DNA from 3 places in the Roseibium sp. M-1 genome. Region 2 is predicted to be linked to each of the others. Evidence: predicted binding sites of a transcription regulator. Region 2 holds the regulator's gene; each other region holds the start of a gene.
The links. Region 2 encodes PhoB, which activates phosphate uptake and scavenging genes when phosphate is short. Its sites were predicted from a motif close to TGTCATNNANCTGTCAT; they were not measured.

Region 1 (7,404 bases), 1.2 Mb from region 2:
ACGCTGGCGCAGTCCTACGAACAGTTGAAACTTCAGCTGGCTTCGCAAAACGCCCCTGCCGAAAACTGGCAAGAATATACCGCAGGCAAGTCGACATTCATCGCCGCCGTACTGGCCAACGAGGGTCAGACCTGACGATAAAGCTTCTTTGAAAATCCGACGCCCGCAACCGGTGGGTAGGCTGCGGGCGCTACGGGCACGAGGGGGCTTGCCCCGTGCGGGAGGATTCTGCCGCGCCCTGCCCAGAGGGGGAAATCTGCAGGAAGCCAGAACACTCCAAAATCAAATTACTGCCGTCTGCGCACCGGGATAGCGGAACTGCCTGGGCTCAATGCAAGCCCCCTCTCCCGACAGGGCTACATTCACGGCGTACCAGGCGGCGGGCTGATATAGCACCTTGCCGCCACCGCGTGCCCCGACCTAGCGCAGGAACAGGGTCGTCTTGCGCCCGTTCTGGGCTTCCTGGAGATAGAGCAGCTGTGCAACCAGGTAACATTCGGACTGATCGTCCAGGTTGGCCTTGCGGCCGCGCCCGTCCGTCAGCAGCCAGGCATTGCCGGACTTCACGACATCGCACTCGATCGGAGAGGACGGATCGAAGCCTGCCTTCTTGACCAGATCGCGGCCAACACGGCTGTCCGTGTCGTTGTCGAGGCCCTTCATCTCCATGCGCAGGCTGCGATAGGCCTTGTGCACGGACAGGGTTGCGACGATGGCGGTGACAATTTCGTCGCCGTCCAGGGTCGCGAAGCGGATCACACCGCCTTCCTGGGGGATCGTCGAATTGGAGCAAGGCGTTTTCTGCACGTCGCCGAGAGGCGTCCATTCGGAGCGAAGGGTCACGGTTGCGGGCTGGCGCAAGGCAGCCATTTCCTTGCTCAGGCGCTTTTCGGCGGTTTTCTGGGGGTTCTTCAAGGCCCGGTCGGCCCGGGCCGCGCTCCCCATGATCGTGCCGCCGATCCGCAGACGGCGGAAGACAATCACGTCACGCATCAGGTCGGTGCGTTCCACCCGCCACCCGGCGTCGAGCCAGGCATTCTGATGGACCAGGCTACCGCCTGAATTCGCCCACCAGGTGCGGTGTTCCCGCGCGCTTTTGGGAAGGGAGGATCCGAGGATCTCCTCGACTTCGTTGAGCTTGGCAGCCCAGACCACGTCTTCCAGACGCGCAAGGTGTTCCCGCAACGGTTCATATTTCGACATTTGCACAGCCTTTCCGGTAGCCATGCAAATATACACCTATAACGTGTCGTGTCCAGAAAAAATACGGAGGAACTTTAACGGTAGAGCGAGATCGGCGATCCGGTCGAGGTCTGCCCGTTAAACTGCCCGGGAGCGCTGGAATAAAGCTGGGCGACGATCAGGCCGGTGCCGTCCTTCAGAACCACCTGATTGCCGTTGAGATCCCATGCGGCGATGCCGGACAGGGCAGGAGTACCACAACCTCTGGTATTTGCCCGATAGCCGCCGGACCAGGTTGTCAGGGTCATAAAGGCCATGCAGCTGTCGCCAGCGGAGGAGATTTTCCAGCCGCCGAGAAGATCCGTCCGGCCGACTTCCTGGGCACCTGCGGGCGCGGTAACAGGATTGCTGGCAAGATCCGTCGACTGCGCGTTCGGGTCGGTGACACCGGTTCCGGGAACCGCGTTCGGGTCAAGCGGCGACAGATTGCCGGCGCCGACCGGTGTTGTCGGGGTCGCCGGCAGAGGTTCGGCATAGTTCCGGTTTCCCGAAGTCCGCTGACACCCCGCAGCCAGGACCACCAGTCCGGCAACCAAAGCAATCTTTCCCGCACGCTTCATGACGAATCATTCCCTTACCTTCGTCCCATTATGGAAGCATCCTTAGCCCAGAATTTGTCGAAAATCCAAAATCCCGAGATTTTCCGCCCCGTGCAGCCCTTTTACCCATGGACCAGGTTCAGACAAGGCTGCCTGCAATCGCCTTGCCGACACTTTGGGGAGGTTCCAGCAAACGGTCGATTGCGTCTGCGATACGGTCGAAATAGGCGGCACAGGCGGCAAATGTGTCCGGAAAGGGCGGCTTGTTGGCAATGCTCCACCAGTGGCTCGAGGTCGTCGCTTTCCAGTGAGCCGGCAGGATGACCGGTTCCAGCTCCGACAGATAGACCAGCCTGTCGGGAACCTCGGCATGCGGCATCAGGAAAATGTCGAGAGGTTTCGGCGCAAGTCCCTCCGCGGCGATGCCGCGCGCGGACAAGAGCCGCGCCACATGCCGGTTCAAAGGCCGCGACGGATCGAGACCGGCGGAGAAGGCCCGCATCAGCCCTTTCGCGCTGGCGTTCAGATAGGCTTCCGCCAGGGGCGAAAGCAGGCTGTTGTCCGGACACACGAACAAGACGGTGGTTTTCGACACGGGGCACAGATCCTTCACGGACAGGATACGTTTCGTATTCGCCTTCCGGCGCGCTCCCACTACCTCTGCGAGAGGAAGACTTTATGACAAAGCCGGGGCAGACCCGAATTTCATGAGGATATCTTCTCGACCCCTGTTAAAGATGCGCAGGAGCGCTGCGTAGGCGCGCTCGCCGCCGTCGCCGCAAACCGGTAACGGCCCCGACGTCAGATCCCGTGAAGGAGCCCTCATGCCGATCGCCCTCTGGTGTGTCCTAGCCGCCGCTATCCTGCCGATCCTGTCGGTCCTGCCCGCCAAGATGAACCGCGAGTTCGACAATTCCCGCCCGCGCGACCCGGACTACTGGCGTGAAGGCTTCCGGGCTCGGGCTCAGGGCGCCCAGGCGAACGGCTTCGAAGCCTTCCCATTTTTTGCCGTCGCTGTTTTCGTCGCCATCAGCCAGGGTGGCTCCCCCGACTGGATCGACCGGCTGGCCGTGCTTTTTGTCCTGCTCAGGATCATCTATATCTTCTGTTACTGGGGCGACCGCGCCTCGCCGCGCTCATTCGCCTGGTTCGCAGGCTTCTTGACAACGCTTGCGCTCTTTACCAGTTCCCTTTGGAGTTGAAGCCGCACAAACGCTGGTATTTTGCCAAGTTGGCACTCCCTTCGGGCAGGAAGGGCGTTCAACGAGCATTTGCACCAAGCGGCTGATTTCGCTAACGATGCTGGGAAGAGACGCAGTTTCCCGAAGGGCAGAGGTGCATTGTGCGGACGACCGACCAGACGACAGACACCTTGCCGGCGCGCCGTCAGACGGCCTCCCAACGGCTCGTTGCCGACCCGCATATCGTCGATGTCCTGATCGCAGAACGCGGCAAACAGGTGATGGCGAGCCCCTGGTGGCCGATCATCAGGCCCTTCGCGCACAAGATCCTGCGCTACCGGTCCGCCGTCGACATGGCCGACACGATCGCGCCCATGGAAGCGCAGGACGTGTTCGCACACCTGAGCGACCTTCTAACCCTCGACGTCACCACGCTTGGCCTCGACCGTGTGCCGCAGGAAGGCCCGGTGGTGCTGGTCTCCAACCATCCGACCGGAATTGCCGACGGCATCGTGCTCTACGATGCCATCAAGTCCCGCCGCAGGGATCTGGCGATCTTCGCCAACCGGGATGCCATCCGCATCAACCCGCGCCTTGCCGACATGATCATTCCGGTGGAGTGGCGGGCGGATTTCAAGAGCCACGAGAAGACCCGCGAAACGCTCAAGCTTGCCTCTTCCGCCTTCAAGACGGAACGGGTCGTGGTGCTGTTTCCCTCCGGTCGCCTCGCCTATTGGCACGAAGGCCGGCTGACCGAGCGTCCCTGGATGACCTCCGCCCTGACACTGGCGCGCAAGAACAAGGCGCCGATCATCCCGATGCATATGGGCGGGCGCAACTCAGGCCTCTTCTATTTCCTCGCGCGGGTGTCGACGGAGCTGCGCGACATGACCGTCTTCAACGAGCTGCTCAACAAGAAAGACGCCAAATTCCGCGTGCATTTCGGCAAGCCGATCCGGCCGGAACGCCTCGAAGGCGACATCGGCGTTCTGACCGAGCAACTGCGCGTTCACTGCGCCGAGACCCTGGCAGAAGATCCCGACGCGGAATTCTAAAGAACCGCCAGCCGGCAGTCATCCACAGGCTCACGCCCCGCTGGCCGGGCTCTAGATTGCCCTTGGCCTGCGAATAAGCCATGGTTCGGGAAACCTGAAGGAACCGTCTGACCCATGTCCGTTTCGCCCGCGTTTGCCGCGGAAGAAGCCCTATCCGCACACTCTGCTGCAGCTCCAGCCGTCGCCCCGGACGTGCGTGTCGAGCCCAAGCCCTTGGCGGTGCTTCAGAAAATTTTCGGCTACAGCAGCTTTCGCGGCAAGCAGCAGGCGGTCATCGAAACGCTGGTCGATGGCCGGGATGCCGTCGTGCTGTTTCCGACCGGTGCCGGCAAATCCCTCTGCTACCAGATCCCGGCTCTCTGCCGGCGCGGCGTCGGCATTGTCGTCTCGCCGTTGATCGCGCTCATGAAGGATCAGGTCGGTGCGCTGCGCGCCGCCGGCGTAAAGGCCGAGGCCCTGAATTCGACCCTGTCGCCCGAAGAACAGGACGCCGTGCGCGGCGCATTGCGCCGGGGCGAGGTGGACCTTCTTTACGTCACGCCCGAACGGCTCGGCACCGAAAGCTTCCGCCGCTTTCTCGATACGCTGAAGATTTCGCTCTTCGCCATCGACGAAGCCCATTGCGTCAGCCAGTGGGGGCATGACTTCCGGCCGGAATATCTTTCACTCTCCTGCCTGCGTGAGCGCTATCCGGGAGTGCCGCGCGTGGCGCTGACCGCCACCGCCGATCCGCATACGCAAAAGGACATTCTGGCGCGGCTGCAGCTGGAAGACGCCCAGGTCTTTTCCACCAGCTTCGACCGCCCCAACATCCGCTACGAGATCGTCGAGCGCACCAACCAGCGCCAGCAGCTTCTGGATTTCCTGAAGAAGCACGAGGGCGAGAGCGGCATCGTCTATTGTCTGTCCAGGGCCAAGGTCGAGGACATCGCCAACTGGCTGTCGTCGAATGGCATCAAGGCCCTGCCCTATCATGCCGGGCTTCCCGCCGAGCAGCGCTCCGCCAACCAGGACGCGTTCCTGTTGGAAGAAGGCCTTTGCCTGGTGGCGACAGTTGCTTTCGGCATGGGCATCGACAAGCCGGACGTGCGGTACGTTGCCCATCTGGACCTGCCCTCCTCCGTCGAGGCCTATTACCAGGAAACCGGGCGCGCTGGCCGGGATGGCGCCCCTTCCGAGGCCTTCATGGCCTATGGCATGGCCGACCTGGTGCAGCGCCGGCGCATGATCGCCGAAGGCGATGCACCGGAAGAGGTCAAGCGGGCGGAAAACGCCAAGCTGAATGCCCTACTTGGCATCTGCGAGACCTCCGGCTGCCGCCGCCAAGCGCTTCTAGCCCATTTCGGCGAGACCTACCCGAAGCCCTGCGGCAATTGCGATACGTGCCTGTCACCGGTGGAGACCTGGGACGGCACGGAAGCAGCGCAGAAGCTGATGTCGGCGATCTACCGGACAGGGCAACGTTTCGGCGCCGGGCATGTCATCGACGTGCTCATGGGCAAGAGCAACGAGAAGAGTACCCGCTTCGGCCACGACAATCTCTCCGTCTTCGGCATCGGCCAGGATGTGGCGCTGAAGACCTGGCAATCGATCGCGCGCCAGCTTGTGGCCGCCGGTTATGTCGATGTGGACCATGCCCATTTCGGCGCGCTGGTGCTGACGGAAAAGGCGCGGGGCGTCTTGCGCGGCGAGGAACGGCTTGCTCTGCGCAAGGACCGCAGCGCGGCAGGCCTCAAGAAGACCCGGACCTCGCGCACGGCCTCCATCGCCGACGAGCTTGGCGAAGAAGACAAGCTCCTGTTCGAACGGCTGCGCCGCCTGAGAACCCAGATCGCCCGCGATCAGGCCGTGCCCCCCTATGTGGTGTTTCCGGATGCGACCCTCGCCGGCATCGCCGCGGCGCGCCCGGTGAGTGAAGATGCGCTGCTGGCAGTTTCCGGTGTCGGCCAATCGAAGCTGGAAAAATACGGCCGCGCCTTTCTGGATCTTGTCGAAGCCTTCGAGGCCGGTGTCTAACCGCGTCGGGACGTCACTGGCAAACCAAGAACTTTACGCCTCAATTGTCCCGTCGCAGACAGAGTTGATAGGCCGATGCCAGCAACGCCAGTGTCTCGTCGTCCGGGTGGGACAGGAACTGATCGATAATGTCCTTGAGCGTCAGATGAATTTGCCGGTGCTGGCGCAGACGCCGGTAGGACGAACCGAGCTTGTAAATCTGGTCGACCTCTTCGCGGGAAAACAGATCCAGACCGGCGATACCAAGAACCACGCCAAGATCGGCATTGGTGCGACGGCTGAGATTGTGGGCAATCAAAAACCCGAAAAGCCCGGTGACGAACCTGTTTTCATAGGACAGGCCGTCAAAGTCGCGCCCGGCCGTTTGCAAAACAAGCTTCATGATCGCAACGGTCGCGGAGGCTGCGAATTCGGTGGGGGTGTTGGTGTCGCAAATCTCCAGCCCGGCGGCCTCAAGCAGGTCGGCCGTGTGCTTCCTAAGGCGGTCTTCGGTCTCGACGGCTCTCAATTCGGATATGAATTCCGGCTCTGCTGCTTTGATACTTCCAAACAGGTTCAGCATGATACCGTCCTCTCAGACGAAAGCCCACCTGTTGAATGTAGGGTCAAAGTTCCGCTACGGCAAACAGCTGCCTGAAATTTGAGCGACCACGCCTGCAGGCGGCCCGCAGACGCCGGCAGGACTTCTTTTACGAACCAGCCTTGGGCAGTCCCTTGTAGGCTTCCGCTCCCCAGACCGCTTTCACTCGCGCATCCCGGCCGCAGCCCTTGCGATACCCCTTGTAGGCGTCGGCCCGGGTGACGAACCCAAAGCGGGTGAGGGTCCGGACCTGGCTCTTGTAATAGTCCTGGTGATACTCCTCTGCCGCCCAGAACAGAGCAGGGGCTTCCACCGGCGTCACCACCTTGCTTCCAAGCGCTTTTTCCGCCTTGGCGATTTCGGCCTTCGCCTGTTTTGCCTGGGACTCGTCGAGCGGATAGATCGCCGTGGAATAGGAATAGCCGCGATCGCAGAACTGGCCACCCGGATCGGTCACGTCGACTGTGCGCAGGAAGATCGCGACGAGATCGTCGTAGCTGATCCTGGTTTCGTCGAAGTCGACCTTCACCACTTCGCGGTGGCCGCCTCGTTCATAGTCGTCATATGTGGGGTTCTGGGTCTTGCCGCCGGCATAACCGGAAACGACATCACGTATGCCCGGAAGATCTTCCAGATCGGATTCCACACACCAGAAACAGCCTCCGGCAAGGATGGCCGTTTCGGCCTGTGCAGCGGACAAAGGTGCGAGAGCAGCCAGGGCGAAGACTTCAGCGGCGAAAAGAGCAAGCGGCAGCGGGCGCTTCATGGTAGGTCCTCCAATGTTGACGCAA
Region 2 (7,404 bases):
AGCTGTTCTCTTCCGGGGCCGCAGCGACCGTGCGCGATTACGCACTTGCCAATCCGGACAAGGTCGGCAGCACGGTTTCCTTCGATCTGATCGCCTCTTCCCGTGTGGACGGCTATCTGAAGGGGCGCGTCAAGCGCGAGGACCTGGCCGAAGACAAGAACCTCGATGCGGCGCATCTGGATCTCGCCGATCAGATGGCCAGTGCCGGCATCCTGGAAAAGCGCTTCAACTGGTCCTTCATTACCGGCACGGACGCCTCCGACAGCCGTCCTGAACAGGCCGGTATCGGCGCCTCGATGATCGGGTCGCTGTTCATGATGCTGGTGGTGCTGTTCCTGTCGCTGCCGATCGGTGTCGCCGCCTCGATCTATCTGGAAGAGTTCGCACCGCAGAACAGGTTCACCGACCTGATCGAAGTGAACATTTCGAACCTGGCGGCCGTTCCGTCCATCGTGTTCGGTATTCTGGGTCTCGCCGTCTTCATCCAGTTCATGCATCTGCCGCAATCGGCCCCGCTTGTCGGCGGCCTGGTGCTGACGCTGATGACCCTGCCGACGATCATCATCTCGACCCGCGCGTCGCTGAAGGCGGTCCCGCCGAGCATTCGTGACGCGGCTCTCGGCATCGGGGCTTCCAAGATGCAGTCGATCTTCCACCACGTGCTGCCGCTGGCCATGCCCGGCATCCTGACCGGGACGATCATCGGCCTTGCCCAGGCGCTCGGCGAAACCGCGCCGCTGCTGCTCATCGGCATGGTTGGCTTCATCGCCTCCAACTTTCCGGACGGGGTTGCCGCAGGCTTCTTTTCTCCGAACTCGGCAATGCCGGCACAGATCTACGAATGGGCCAAGCGCGCCGACCCTGCTTTCTACGAACGCGCCTGGGGCGGGATCATCGTGCTGCTGGTCTTCCTCATGACCATGAATATTATCGCAATCATCCTGCGCCGCAGGTTTGAGCGCCGCTGGTAAGGACTGATCCGATGAACAATATGCCGAATTTCGAACAGGCGAAGACGATGACCGACAGCAAGATTTCCGCCACCAAGGTTCAGGTCTATTACGGCGACACGCACGCCATCAAGGACGTGGACATCGAAATCAAGCCGCGCTCGGTGACCGCCTTCATCGGTCCGTCCGGCTGTGGCAAGTCGACCTTCCTGCGCACCATCAACCGCATGAACGACACAATCGACATCTGCCGTGTCGAAGGCTCGATCAAGATCGACGGCGAGGATATCTACGATCCGAAGGTCGATCCGGTGCAACTTCGTGCCAAGGTGGGCATGGTGTTCCAGAAGCCGAACCCGTTCCCGAAGTCGATCTACGACAACGTCGCCTATGGCCCGCGCATACACGGCCTTGCCCGCAACAAGACCGAGCTCGACGAGATCGTTGCGTCCAGCCTGCAGAAGGCCGGCCTCTGGGAAGAAGTGAAGAACCGTCTCGACGAGCCGGGCACCGGCATGTCCGGCGGCCAGCAACAGCGCCTGTGCATCGCCCGTGCGATTGCTGTCAGCCCGGAAGTGATCCTCATGGACGAGCCCTGTTCGGCCCTCGATCCGATCGCCACCGCCAAGGTTGAGGAACTGATCGACGAGTTGCGCGAGAATTTCACAATCGTGATCGTCACCCACTCCATGCAGCAGGCAGCCCGCGTGTCGCAGCGTACCGCCTTCTTTCACCTCGGCATTCTGGTTGAGGAAGGTCCGACGGAGGACATCTTTACCAATCCGAAGGACAAGCGTACGCAGGACTACATTACCGGCCGCTTCGGCTAGGCATTTTTAAAGAATTCTGAAGGGGACACTGGATGTCTGAACACATCGTCTCGTCCTATGACGAGGAACTGAGGGAAATGGCCGGCAAGGTTGCCGAAATGGGCGGCCTGGCCGAGCAAGCTTTCGCAGATGCCGTGTCGGCTCTGGTGTCGCAGGACACCGAGCTTGCCAGGGCGACGATCAAGAGCGACCGGCGCCTGGACGATCTCTATCATGAGGTCGAAGTCAAGCTGATCGAGCTGATCGCCCGCCGCCAGCCGATGGGCCAGGATCTGCGTGAAATCACCGCTGCGACGCGCATTGCCAACGACCTGGAACGGGTCGGTGACCTTGCCAAGAACGTTGCCAAACGCGTCATTGCCATCGACAGCGACCTGCAGTCGAAGAAGCTCGCCATCGGTGTGGAGCATATGACCGAGCTTGCCCTGTCGCAGCTGAAACAGGTTCTGGACGCCTATGCGCGCAAGGATGCGGAGGCTGCCCGCCGCGTGCAGGAAGCTGACGCCGAAGTTGATGCGATCTACACGTCCATCTTCCGCGAACTGCTCACCTACATGATGGAAGATCCGCGGGTGATCACCCAGTGCGTTCATCTGCTGTTTTGCGCCAAGAACATCGAGCGCATCGGCGATCATGCGACCAACATCGCGGAGAACGTCTATTACATGGTCACCGGCGAGCGTCTGCCGGAAGACCGGGCCAAGGTCGACGAGACCGGCGCCGTCTAACCGCCAGCCTTGCAGAAGCGGAAATCGATACGGCCGGCGCCGGAGCGCCGGCTGCGGAAATTGGAGCGAGATGTATGCCGAAGGTGCTCATCGTTGAAGACGAAGAACCGCTCAGCCTTCTTTTGAGATACAATTTGGAAGCAGAAGGATACTCGGTCGAGGCTTGTGCCCGGGGAGACGAGGCGGAGATCCGCCTGCGCGAAAGCGTGCCGGACCTGCTGCTGCTTGACTGGATGCTGCCGGGCCTCTCCGGCATCGAACTGTGCCGCCGCCTGAGGGCGCGGGAAGGTACCGAGCGCCTGCCGGTCATCATGCTGACCGCACGCGGCGAAGAAGCCGAGCGCATCCGCGGCCTGTCGACAGGTGCCGACGACTATGTCGTCAAGCCTTTCTCTGTCCCCGAACTGATGGCCCGCGTGCGTGCCATCCTGCGCCGGGCAAGCCCCGAAGTGGTGTCGACCATGCTGCGGTCCGGCGATATCGAACTCGACCGGGAAACGCACCGCGTCCGCCGCAGCACCAAGGAAATCCACCTGGGCCCGACCGAGTTCCGGCTGCTGGAATTCCTGATGACTTCGCCAGGCCGTGTATTCTCGCGCGAGCAGCTTCTGGACGGTGTCTGGGGGCACGATGTCTATGTGGACGAACGCACGGTCGACGTTCATGTCGGCCGCCTGCGCAAGGCGCTGAACAAGGGCAAGGCCAAGGACCCGATCCGCACCGTTCGCGGTGCCGGCTACGCCTTCAACGACCAGTTCACCGCGACCGTCTAAACCCCCGTTGAGCTTCAAAATGATTGAGCCCGCCGGAAAGGCGGGCTTTTTTGTACCTACCTCTCGTTGGTCATCCCGGACGCAGCGAAGCGAAGATCCGGGACCGGTGTGCCCAAGGAGGTATTTGGAAAATCGGCTTGACGGCTAAGGTTTTTGGCTCCCCGGTCCCGGCTCGCGCTTCGCTTGGCCGGGATGACGCGGAAAGGGTTACGCAATCCTAAAAAAAAGCCCGCCGATTTGGCGGGCTTTTCATGAGCTGGACTGTCAGACGGCACTCAGCCGGCCTGGGCCATCGTCTTGCGGTCGCGGCGGCGGTCGGCGACGGGCTGGTAGGCGATTTTGCAGTGATGAGCGCAATAGGGCACGCCCGCATCGGACTGGCGGCCGCAGAAATAGAAGTCGTCGGTTGCCGGATCGCCGATCGGCCATTTGCAGGTCCGCTCGGTCAGGGTCAGGATCGTGGCCCGTTGCGAGATCGGCACCAGCTCCGCGATCGGCTCGACACGCGGTTTGGCTTCGACGGCAGGCGCCGGAGCGAAGTCGGCCTTGAGGGCCGTCGCGCCGATGGACTGCGGCTGGGAGGACGGTTTCTTCGGTGCAGCGCTCGGCGCACCGGTCGCCGGGCGAGCCCGGCGCGGCTTGGCGCTGGTTGTGGAGGATTTGGCGCGGCCGGACAGACCCAGCCGGTGCACCTTGCCGATCACGGCGTTGCGGGTCACTCCACCCAGCTCGCCTGCAATCTGGCTGGCGCTCAAGCCTTCGCCCCAAAGCTTTTTCAGAAGCTCAACCCGTTCGTTCGTCCAACTCATCGCCGCACCCTTTAGTTCGGCCGCTCCGCAGCCATTAACCCCGTGTTAAGCATGCATCGGCACGCCTAATGCTGGCAGATCTAGTGCCTCTAAGTGATTTGCCTCACGAGATCTCGTGTCTCATGTCCCAGAGGTTACAATAACGTTAATTTGTCAGGCAACCGCCCGGCTCAAACCAGTTGGGGATGAACCGACTTTTCCCCAAATAAGGCGAGGTCCTTGAGAATTTTACGAAATCCGCCTTGAGCTGGGCCGGAAATATCTTGTGCGCCATTTCCATTGACAGTGCCGGGTACCGGCAGTGTATAAGAAACCGCTGCGTGCCGCCTCATCGGGGCGGCACGTTGCGTTTTGGCCCTTTGGCATCTTTTGAAGAGGACGGTCCGGTGTCGGCGTGACGCAGGGTCCGTAAGGGCAAGTTCAAGGAGACACACGAGGTTATGTCCGCGACGGCACTATTCGGAAATTACGCAAGATCGAACCTGTCTTTCGATCACGGGGAAGGCGTCTGGCTGGTGACCACCGACGGCCGACGATTCCTCGATTGCGGTTCCGGCATCGCGGTCAACTCCCTCGGCCATGCCCATCCGCATCTGGTCAAGGCGTTGCAGGACCAGGCAGCCAAGCTCTGGCACACGTCCAACCTTCACCAGATGCCGGAAGGCGAGCGGCTGGCGCAGCGCCTGTGCGAGGCAACCTTCGCCGACAAGGTGCTGTTCGTGAATTCCGGCGCTGAAGCCATGGAAGCAGCGATCAAGTGCGCGCGCCGCTATCACTATGACCAGGGCAACCCGGAACGGTTCCATATCGTCACGTTTGAAGGCGCGTTTCACGGCCGCACCATCGCGACCATCGCGGCCGGCGGCCAGGCGAAATACCTGGAGGGCTTCGGGCCGAAGGCTCCGGGCTTCGACCAGATCCCGGCAGGCGATCTCGATGCCCTGAAGGCGGTCATCGGCCCGCAGACCGCGGCCATTGCCATCGAGCCCATTCAGGGCGAGGGCGGTATCCGCGAGATCCCGGCCGAGTTCCTGCGTGCCGTCCGCAAGATCTGCGACGACAACGGCATTCTGCTGATCTTCGACGAGATCCAGACGGGTGTCGGCCGCACCGGCAAGCTCTTCGCCCATCAGTGGATTGGCGTCGAGCCGGACCTGATGGCGATTGCCAAGGGCATCGGCGGCGGCTTCCCGATGGGCGCCTGCCTTGCGACTGCTGAAACCGCGGCGGCCCTGTCGCCCGGGACCCACGGCACCACTTTCGGCGGCAATCCGCTGGCGATGGCCGTCGGCAACGCGGTCCTGGATGTGGTCCTGGCGGACGGCTTCCTGGACGGTGTCAAACAGAAGGGTCTCAGCTTCAAGCAGAAGCTGGCAGGTCTCGTCGACAGCCATCCGGACGTGCTGGCCGAAGTGCGCGGCAACGGCCTGATGCTCGGCCTCAAATGCGTCGTGCCGGTCGGGGACTATGTGGCGGCGGCCCGCGAGGTCGGCCTGCTGGCGGTTCCCGCCGGCGACAATGTGGTGCGCATCATGCCGCCGCTGACCATGAGCGAAGAGGAAATCGCGCTGGCAGTGGAGCGCCTGGAACAGGCCGCCCTGGCGGTGGAAGCGAAAATACTGGAAGGAGCGACCGGATGACAGCAAACGGAAGCTACCGCAACTTTCTCGACCTGACCGACTTCGAGGGCGACGAACTGCGCGCCATTCTCGAGACCGGCCACAAGATCAAGGCCAGCCGCGACGGTGTCCGTCGCGGCGAAGGCCCGCTCGCCGGCAAGGTGCTGGCAATGATCTTCGAACAGCCCTCGACCCGCACCCGCATCTCCTTCGATGTCGGCATGCGCGAACTTGGCGGTGAGACCCTAATGCTGACGGGCGCGGAAATGCAGCTCGGCCGCGGCGAGACCATTGCCGATACGGCCCGGGTGCTGTCCCGCTTCGTCGATGCCATCATGATCCGCATCCTCGATCACAACGAGCTGCGCGAGCTTGCCGAGAACGCCACCGTGCCGGTGATCAACGGCCTTACCAAGATCTCGCATCCGTGCCAGATCATGGCCGACCTGATGACCTTCGAGGAGCATCGCGGTTCCATCAAGGGCAAGAGCGTTGCCTGGACCGGGGACAGCAACAACGTGCTGGCCTCCTGGGTGCATGCCGCGCCGCGTCTCGATTTCGAGCTGCGCATCGCAACGCCTGGTGAACTCGCGCCGCCAAAGGATCTGATCGAGGCGGCCCGCGCCAAGGGCGGGTCCATCATCGTGACGACCGACCCCTATGAAGCCGTCAAGGGAACCGACTGTGTCGTAACCGACTGCTGGGTGTCCATGGGAGATGACGACGAGGAAAACCGTCACAATCTCCTCAGTGCCTATCAGGTCAACAAGCGGCTGATGTCGGAAGCCAATTCCGATGCGCTCTTCATGCACTGCCTGCCGGCCCACCGCGGTGAGGAAGTCACCTCGGACGTCATGGACGGTCCCAACTCCGTCGTCTTCGACGAAGCCGAGAACCGGCTCCATGCCCAAAAGGGCATCCTGGCCTGGTGCTTCGGCGCAGCATAAGGCGAATTACGTGGCCTTCAATCTTGAGGAACTGGGCATCATGCCTGCGGGGCTGGACGCTGTCCGGCCCTTTGCCGTCGAGGGTCTGGACGTGCGCGGCCGCGCGGTGGCGCTCGGTCCCGTGCTGGAAACCATTCTGGATCGGCACGATTATCCCGAACCCGTCTCGCGCCTTCTGGCCGAGGCCATCGTCCTGACCAGCCTGCTCGGCACGTCGCTGAAATTCGACGGCCGCTTTACCCTGCAGACACAGACGGACGGTCCCGTCTCCATGCTCGTCGTCGACTTCGCCACCCCGGATGCCATCCGCGCCTGCGCGACCTTCGACCGGGAGCACGTCGAGGAGCTGATGGCGGGCGGCAAGGCCTCACAGGAAGCTTTGCTCGGCCATGGCCATCTGGCGATGACCATCGACCAGGGCCGCCACATGCAGCGCTACCAGGGTCTGGTGGAACTGGACGGCGTATCGCTGGAGGACGTCGCGCGGCGTTACTTCGAGCGCTCCGAACAGATCCCGACCGAGGTTCGCCTCGGCGTCGGCGAACTCTTCACCCGCCGGGAAGGCGAAGGGGCCGTCAGGTCGTGGACCGCGGGCGGCGTTCTGATCCAGTTCCTGCCGGAAGCGCCGGAGCGCATGAAGCAGGCCGATATCGATCCGGGCGACGCGCCGGAAGGCACCAATCCGCATGAGATCGAGGAGGACGATGCCTGGGTCGAGGCCAAGGCGCTGGTCGACACGGTCAAGGAT
Region 3 (7,404 bases), 120 kb from region 2:
TCCTCGACCAGACCGGCCTCGTAGAGAAGCTCGTAGCGTTCCAGTGCCCGTTCCTCGTCCCAGCTTGTGGCACCGGTACCGAAGGCTAGGCGAACGCGTTCCTGGCGTCCGAGAGCCCGCGGCGGTTCGCCCTCGGCGGGGGGGACTTTGGCCCACAGATCCAGAGCCGGCAGGATATCCCGGTCGAGAACGGCCGGCCGCCCGCTTCGCCAGTCCTCCCAGGGGAAATAGTCATACCAGGAACGCCAGGCGGACATGTGCTTCGACAGCATGTTTTCCGAATCCACCGTCTGCCGGGTCAGGGCGAGATAGCCGACAGAAACCACATGCGGTCCCTCGTCACCGGAGACACGGTGGCGGCCACGATCGCCGAACGTGTAGAGCTGCTCGACATAACCAAGACGAAGCGCCGTCTGGTTCTCCACCCAGGAGCGCAGGCCGATCTCGAAGGTGCGGTGATGGATCGGGTCGAAAGGACCGAAGGGCAGGCTTTCCAGAGCACCATCCTGCCCCGTTTCGCCGGCATCGTTCACATGAACGATCTGGGGCACGCCTGCGGCAACCGACACGATGACGGCATTCAGTCCGATCTCAATGCTGGCTTGCCGGTGGGGCATGGCGTCTCCGGGTCAGGTCAATCGATCGGCATGGCAAAGGGGCTGCCTTCGAAGGCATTGGCGCCGCGGCCGATGCCGCGGATGGCATCTATCATGCGGCCGTCGCGGCCGAGAAGCTTGTCGCCCATGGCAACGATACGCGCGTTCGGCGTCGCCGACGGCGAGCGCTCGCGCAGGAGGCTGGCGAGCGCATATTCGTCGCCCTCCGGGTTCAGAGCACAGGCTGCGACATAGGCTCCGGCGGTCGAGCGGCTGATGCCGGCCCAGCAATGGATCACCAGCGGTGCCTGCCGGTCCCACACCCGCACGAAATCGACAAATTCCGCGATCTGCTGTTCGCTCGCCGGAACTAGGCCATCGACCGGGGCGACAATGTCGTTGAAGGCCAGAAACAGATGTTTGTCCGGCGTGATGCCTTCCGGCGTCGGCACGCTCATTTCGGCGTTGATCAGGGTCACGAGGGACCTTGCGCCGGTGATGGCGACCGTCTCAGGCAGTTTCGACAGGGAGCAGACGTGCAGCATGGCAGTACCGGTTCTTTGGGTCAGGCCAATTCCAATCAAATCAATTGGTCCTGAGCCTGCTATCTGCCAATAAACTAGGGTCTTTCACGGGCAAGGTCACCCGTTCACTTGCCGGCTTTTCGGGTTGTTCCCAGCTTCGCGCAGGGCTTCGATCTCGTCGAAGCGCTGCATGAAGCGTTCCTGGGCGATTTTCACCGGCAGCGGTTCCAGGCCGTAGCGCAGCCTGCCCGTGGCATCCAACGGAAAACCGCGCGGCCGGCCGAAGATCTTGGCGGCTTCCTCGTCGTCGAAGCCAGCCAGTTCCACAGCCTCGAAATAGGCGCAGATGATGTCGGCCCGTTTGGCGAGTTTCTTCACCGTCTGCGGAATCTCGGCTGGCAGACCGAAGCGTACATGGATCGCGCCCTGAAGCCGGCTTTCCACCGCCTTGTAGGCTTCGCCGATAACGGCCTTGAAGGGAGAGATCATATCGCCGATGACATATTCCGGGGCATCGTGCAGCAATACGGCCAGGCGCCAGTGCGGCGGCAGGTCGGGCTTCAGTTTGAGCGCAATGTCTTCGACGATCAGCGAGTGCTCAGCCACCGAAAAGGCATGGTTGCCGTTTGTCTGGCCGTTCCAGCGGGCGACGCGGGCAAGACCGTGGGCGATGTCGGATATCTCGACATCGAGCGGCGAAGGGTCCAGCAGGTTGAGGCGTCTGCCGGACAACATGCGCTGCCAGGCGCGCGGCGGCTGGTCGGTACGGGCAGAGGCCATCGGTCCTCGAGATCTTGCGGTTTCAGTCCGCGGCGCCGGCCTCCGGCCAGGAAAAGCGCGCCCAGCCGGGCAGCGTGACCAGAATCTCCGCGTCGCCGCAGTGCAGAGGGATGCCGTTGTCCTTGGCTTGGGCGACCTTGTCAAGGCGCAGCAGGGCCAGGCCGTGAGACGTGCCGTCCACCATCGCCGTGCTTCCCAGCACCCCGACGGATTTTCCACCGGCAGTCACCTCGGAGCCCTTCGCAGGCAGCGGAGCGGCGCTTGTTACCTGCACGAAACGCTTGCGCGCGGTACCGCGATGCTGAACCCGCGACACGACTTCCTGACCGACATAACAGCCCTTCCTGAACGAGACGCCTCCAAGCTGGTCGAGATCGGCATCATGCGGGAAGATGTCGGAATATTCGTAATCCTTCAGGCCCTCCGGCACACCGAGACGAACACGGTGGGCATCGTATTCGCCAAGGTCCGATGCCGTCGCTCCAGGTGTTCCCGCCAGTAGGGTGACCGGTCCGGCAATCCGCTGGCCAAGCGCTTCAAGACGCGGGTCCGTGACAATCACCAGAGCGCTATCCGGCAGGAGAGCGCCTGCCGGCTCGGCGTGTCCGTTCCAGACGGCAAAGACGCCGGTGTCTTCAGACAGCAGTTCCAGATCGACCTTTGCCCGGAGCCTGTAGAAGGTCAGGCGTTTCAGAAGATCCGGCGCAACAGCTGCCGGTGCGTCCAGGAGGTAACCGTCCTTGAGCCGGTAGACCAGGAAATCGAACAGGATCTTTCCCTGGGGCGTCAGAAGCGCGCTCGCGGTAGCAGCGTTTTCCTCCAGCCCGTCGATATCCGATGTCACAAGGTTTTGCAAAAAATGCTGCGCGTCTGCACCACCCACACGGATGAGGGCACGATCGGTCAGGTGGACGAAGGTCTGCGACGGCACGGAGGTCTCCGGAAAAGATGAGTTTTTCTGCCAGAATTCTATAACGCCACATAAGCGTTTTGCCACGCGCGGACAAGGTCCTGAATCTGGTTCACCCATCTGGTTCTTTGCCTCGGGGCCGCGTATAAGCGCCCCGAACCAGTCCGGCAATCGATCAAAATTTCTCGGAGGAGCCCCATGAGCGCGACCTATGACCTGATCCTGAAAGGTGGAACCGTGGTCAATCAGGACGGGGAGGGGCAGCGTGACGTCGCCATCCGGGGCGGCCGCATTGCCGGTCTCGGCTCTTTTAACGCCGCGCAAGCGGGCGAAGTGATCGACTGCACCGGGCTGCATGTCCTTCCCGGTGTCATGGACACCCAGGTGCATTTCCGCGAGCCCGGGCTGGACCACAAGGAAGACCTGGAATCGGGTTCCCGCGCCGCCGTCATGGGCGGGGTCACCGCCGTCTTCGAAATGCCGAACACCAATCCGCTGACGACATCGGAAGCAGCTCTTGCCGACAAGGTCCGGCGCGGCCACCACCGCATGCATTGCGACTTCGCCTTCTGGGTCGGCGGCACGCGTGACAACGTCAAGGACATCCCGGAACTGGAGCGCCTGCCGGCCGCCGCCGGTATCAAGGTCTTCATGGGCTCTTCCACCGGCGACCTGCTGGTGGAGGACGACCAGGGTGTGAAGGACATCCTTTCCGTCACCCGCCGCCGTGCCGCCTTCCACTCGGAAGACGAGTTCCGGCTGCGCGAACGCCAGGGCGAGCGCGTCGAGGGGGATCCGAGTTCGCACCCCATCTGGCGCGACGAAATCGCGGCGCTGCAATGCACCGAGCGGCTTGTGCGGATTGCGCGCGAAACCGGCGCCAAGATCCATATCCTGCACCTGTCAACGGCCGAAGAGGTCGATTTCCTGATCGACCACAAGGACGTTGCCTCCATCGAGGTGACCCCGCATCACCTGACCTTGACGGATGAGGCCTACCACCGTCTCGGCACGCTGGTTCAGATGAACCCGCCGGTGCGCGCACCGCGCCATTCCGAGCGCCTCTGGTGGGGGCTCAGCCAGGGCATCCTCGACATTTTCGGCTCCGATCACGCGCCGCATCTACTGGAAGAAAAGCAGAAGCCCTATCCGGCATCGCCATCCGGCATGACCGGCGTCCAGACCCTGGTGCCGGTCATGCTCGACCACGTCAATGCCGGCCGTCTCAGCCTGGCACGCTTCGTCGACATGACCAGTGCTGGCCCGGCCCGTCTCTTCCAGACCGCCCGCAAGGGCCGGATTGCCGTCGGCTACGATGCCGATTTCACCGTGGTCGACATGAAGCGCAAGGAAACCATCCGCAACGAATGGATCGCCTCCAAATGCGGCTGGACGCCCTATGACGGCAAGCAAGTCACGGGCTGGCCGGTCGGGACAGTCGTCCGCGGCCAGCGCGTGATGTGGGATGGCGAGCTGGCGATGCCGTCTCGTGGCGAAGCGGTCGTCTTTCAGGACGGCTTGACGCGCTGAACCTGAAATCCAGTCCGTCGTTTCCGGCAGAACCGGCTTCCGTGAACTCACGTTAGGCTCACGGAACGGCACTTATCTGTACAAATTGTGATGTGAATAACAGCGGCAAGCTGGCTACTGTGGGACTTTCCCGAGGAAAGGGTGAAAGAAACCAATGGGTAACCGTGTTTCCTAACCCGATCTACACAGGTGTTCGTTAAAAGTTGAATCGAGCTTTAAGAGTTATGCGTTGGGGAGCTCAGGGATGATGTCAATGAAGGTTCATGGCCGGAGCAAGCGCGCGGGCAGGCTGATCTGCCTGACAAGTGCTGCCTTTTTGTCGGCCGCTACGGTTTCCACGGCGTTTGCGCGCGATGTTGCTCCGGAGACGGAAACAGCACCTGCTGCCGAACCGCCGTTGCACATGATCGTGTCGCTCGATGAGCAGAAGATCCGCGTCTATCGCGGTCTCGATCTCATCGAAGTGTCACCGGTTTCTTCGGGCAAGCGCGGTCACGGCACGCCGACCGGCGTGTTCTCGATCCTGGAAAAGAAGCGCAAGCACTTCTCCAATCTTTACGATAACGCGCCGATGCCGTTCATGCAGCGATTGACATGGTCCGGTATCGCGCTGCATGTCGGCCAGCTTCCGGGATACCCGGCATCGCACGGTTGCATCCGCCTGCCGAAGTCGTTCGCCCAGTCGCTCTACGGCATGACCGAACGCGGCATGCATGTCGTTGTGACACGCGGCGTCTCGGAACCGTCGGCTATGAACCATTCCGTGCTGCCGCAGCCCTTCGTGCCGGAGACAACTGTCGCCAGCCTCAGCGAAGAGACGATCGCAGCCGATCCGGCGCTTCGCGGAGCAATCCAGGATACGCCCGTCCACGCCAACCTTCCTGTGGTGCAGCCGGAAAACCCGGATTTCGATCAGCCGCTGCGCATGATCATCACGCCGCAGAAAGAGCCGAACCGCGTCCAGCTGCTGCAGCAACTGCTCAACCAGATGGGTTTCGATGCCGGTTATGAAGACGGCATCCTGGGCCGCAAGACACGGGCTGCCATCAGCCTCTTCCAGGAAGGTGCGGAACTGCCGGTCACCGGTCAGTTGACGGACACGCTGGAGGCGCGCATCCAGTTTGAAGCGGGATACGAAAAACCGCAGAACGCCATGCTGCGCATCCGCCGCAAGTTCCGTGACATCTATGCCGCGCCGGTGACGATCAAGGACATCGACCAGGAAATCGGCACGCATGTCTTTACCGCGATGGACTTCAAACCGGGCGACAACAGCGTTGAATGGATCGCCGTCTCCGCAGAAGGCGAGCGCGGCGGGGTCTCCCGCGGCGTGCTCGACCGGATCGAGATGCCGGCAAAAGTCTCGCTGGAAGTCTCCAAGATGCTGACCCCGGGCACCTCGCTGACGGTCACCGACCGCAGCTTCACCCGCAACACGGGCCTCGGCACAGACTTTGTCGTGATCACACGCTGAACCGGACCCTCCTCCCAATCCGGTGACATGCAGAACCCCCGCTCCGGCGGGGGTTTTCTTATGTGGCTGGCTCCGGGCTTTATTATCCGGATAAGAGCCCATTTCTCCCCGACCGTCACCAAACTGTCGCGTCCGTCACGTATCGGAAGGCAGTTTTACGGCGCAGGTGACTCGGGAGAAAGACATGGCGCAGAGCACGCTGACGGCTTCGAAGAAACGTCTCAAGAACGCGGTCCACCGCTCCGAAGCGACTTCCGGCGACGGCATTCTTGAACGCCTCTTCACCTTCGCCTTCAAGGGCCTAGTCTATCCGCAGATCTGGGAAGACCCGGATGTCGACATGAAGGCGCTGCGCCTGACGCCCGAAAGCCGCATGATCGCCATCGCGTCCGGCGGCTGCAATGTCATGTCCTATCTCACGGCCAACCCGGCGGAAATCACCGCGGTCGATCTCAATCGTGCCCATGTGGCGCTGGGCCGGCTGAAGCTGGCCGCCGCCAAGCACTTTCCCAACTACGAGATCTTCTACCGCTTCTTCGGTGAAGCCGACGAAAAGGCCAATGTCGCCGCCTACAAGCGGTTCCTGAAGGACAATCTCGATCCGGAAACGGTCGCCTATTGGGAAGGCCGGGACCTTGCCAACTGGGGCCGAAAGCGCATCACGCTCTTTTCCCGCGATCTCTACCATCACGGGCTCCTCGGCTATTGCATCGGCGTCGGCCATCTGGTGGCTAGGCTTTACGGCATCGATCCGAAGCACATGATCAAGACGCGCTCGCTGGAAGAGCAGCGCAGTTTCTTCGACACCGCGCTGGCACCGCTTTTCGACAAGCGCCTGGTGCGTTGGGCGACGTCCAAGAAGATGTCGCTCTATGGCCTCGGCATTCCGCCCGCACAGTATGACGCGCTGGTTTCGGCCAATGCGAAAGGGGACATGTCCGCCGTGCTGCGCCAGCGGCTGGAAAAGCTCGCCTGCGATTTCTCCATGCAAGACAACTATTTCGCCTGGCAGGCCTTCGGCCGCGGCTATGCGCCGGCCTCACCGGAAACCACCGGACCCTCCGGCCCGCTGCCGCCGTACCTGAAGCGGGAGCACTTCGAGGAGATCCGCCAGCGGGCCGGCCGGGTCAGGGTGCTGAACCGGAACTTCACCGAGCATCTCCAGTCGGTCGGCGACGACACGCTCGACGCCTATGTTCTGCTCGATGCGCAGGACTGGATGACCGACCACCAGCTCAATGCGCTCTGGACGGAAATCACCCGCACCGCCCGTCCGGGCGCCCGGGTCATCTTCCGCACGGCGGCCGAACCGACCCTGCTGCCGGGCCGCGTTGCCGACAGGATCCTCGACCGCTGGACCTATGAGGCAGAGGAAAGCCTGGAACTCGGCCGGCAGGACCGCTCGTCCATCTATGGCGGCTTCCACCTCTACGTCTTTAACGGTTAGGCCAGCCTGACCGGCAATTTCGAGCACGGATTGAAAAACGCCTCATGACCCAGGCCGCCGAGACGGCGCGGCTGATGGACAACGTCTATCGCCACCAGCGCCACTTTTATGATCTCACCCGCAAATTCTACCTGCTTGGCCGC

Region 1: a site for PhoB is predicted at 2,449-2,465, ahead of ACX3M4_RS15700 (arsenate-mycothiol transferase ArsC). Genes of this name have one in related genera too.
Region 3: a site for PhoB is predicted at 5,928-5,944, ahead of ACX3M4_RS10770 (BtaA family protein). Genes of this name have one in related genera too.

What each region holds. Positions count from the first base shown of each region.
Region 1 covers NZ_CM137257.1:3,489,499-3,496,902, forward strand. The annotation lists gene ACX3M4_RS15685 (GrpB family protein) at 1-135, shown strand, start outside; gene ACX3M4_RS15690 (DUF7662 domain-containing protein) at 421-1,203, opposite strand; gene ACX3M4_RS15695 (protease inhibitor Inh/omp19 family protein) at 1,278-1,802, opposite strand; gene ACX3M4_RS15700 (arsenate-mycothiol transferase ArsC) at 1,921-2,376, opposite strand; gene ACX3M4_RS15705 (MAPEG family protein) at 2,606-2,983, shown strand; gene ACX3M4_RS15710 (GNAT family N-acetyltransferase) at 3,124-4,017, shown strand; gene recQ (DNA helicase RecQ) at 4,132-6,033, shown strand; gene ACX3M4_RS15720 (hypothetical protein) at 6,074-6,595, opposite strand; gene msrA (peptide-methionine (S)-S-oxide reductase MsrA) at 6,723-7,379, opposite strand.
Region 2 covers NZ_CM137257.1:2,262,396-2,269,799, reverse strand. The annotation lists gene pstA (phosphate ABC transporter permease PstA) at 1-971, shown strand, start outside; gene pstB (phosphate ABC transporter ATP-binding protein PstB) at 992-1,780, shown strand; gene phoU (phosphate signaling complex protein PhoU) at 1,813-2,508, shown strand; gene phoB (phosphate regulon transcriptional regulator PhoB) at 2,583-3,281, shown strand; gene ACX3M4_RS10245 (GcrA family cell cycle regulator) at 3,557-4,090, opposite strand; gene ACX3M4_RS10240 (acetylornithine transaminase) at 4,531-5,730, shown strand; gene argF (ornithine carbamoyltransferase) at 5,727-6,656, shown strand; gene ACX3M4_RS10230 (Hsp33 family molecular chaperone) at 6,667-7,404, shown strand, end outside.
Region 3 covers NZ_CM137257.1:2,381,997-2,389,400, reverse strand. The annotation lists gene ACX3M4_RS10800 (NUDIX hydrolase) at 1-617, opposite strand, end outside; gene ACX3M4_RS10795 (tyrosine phosphatase family protein) at 635-1,141, opposite strand; gene ACX3M4_RS10790 (YfbR-like 5'-deoxynucleotidase) at 1,238-1,900, opposite strand; gene ygfZ (CAF17-like 4Fe-4S cluster assembly/insertion protein YgfZ) at 1,923-2,831, opposite strand; gene ACX3M4_RS10780 (dihydroorotase) at 3,009-4,340, shown strand; gene ACX3M4_RS10775 (L,D-transpeptidase family protein) at 4,585-5,814, shown strand; gene ACX3M4_RS10770 (BtaA family protein) at 5,999-7,261, shown strand; gene ACX3M4_RS10765 (class I SAM-dependent methyltransferase) at 7,306-7,404, shown strand, end outside.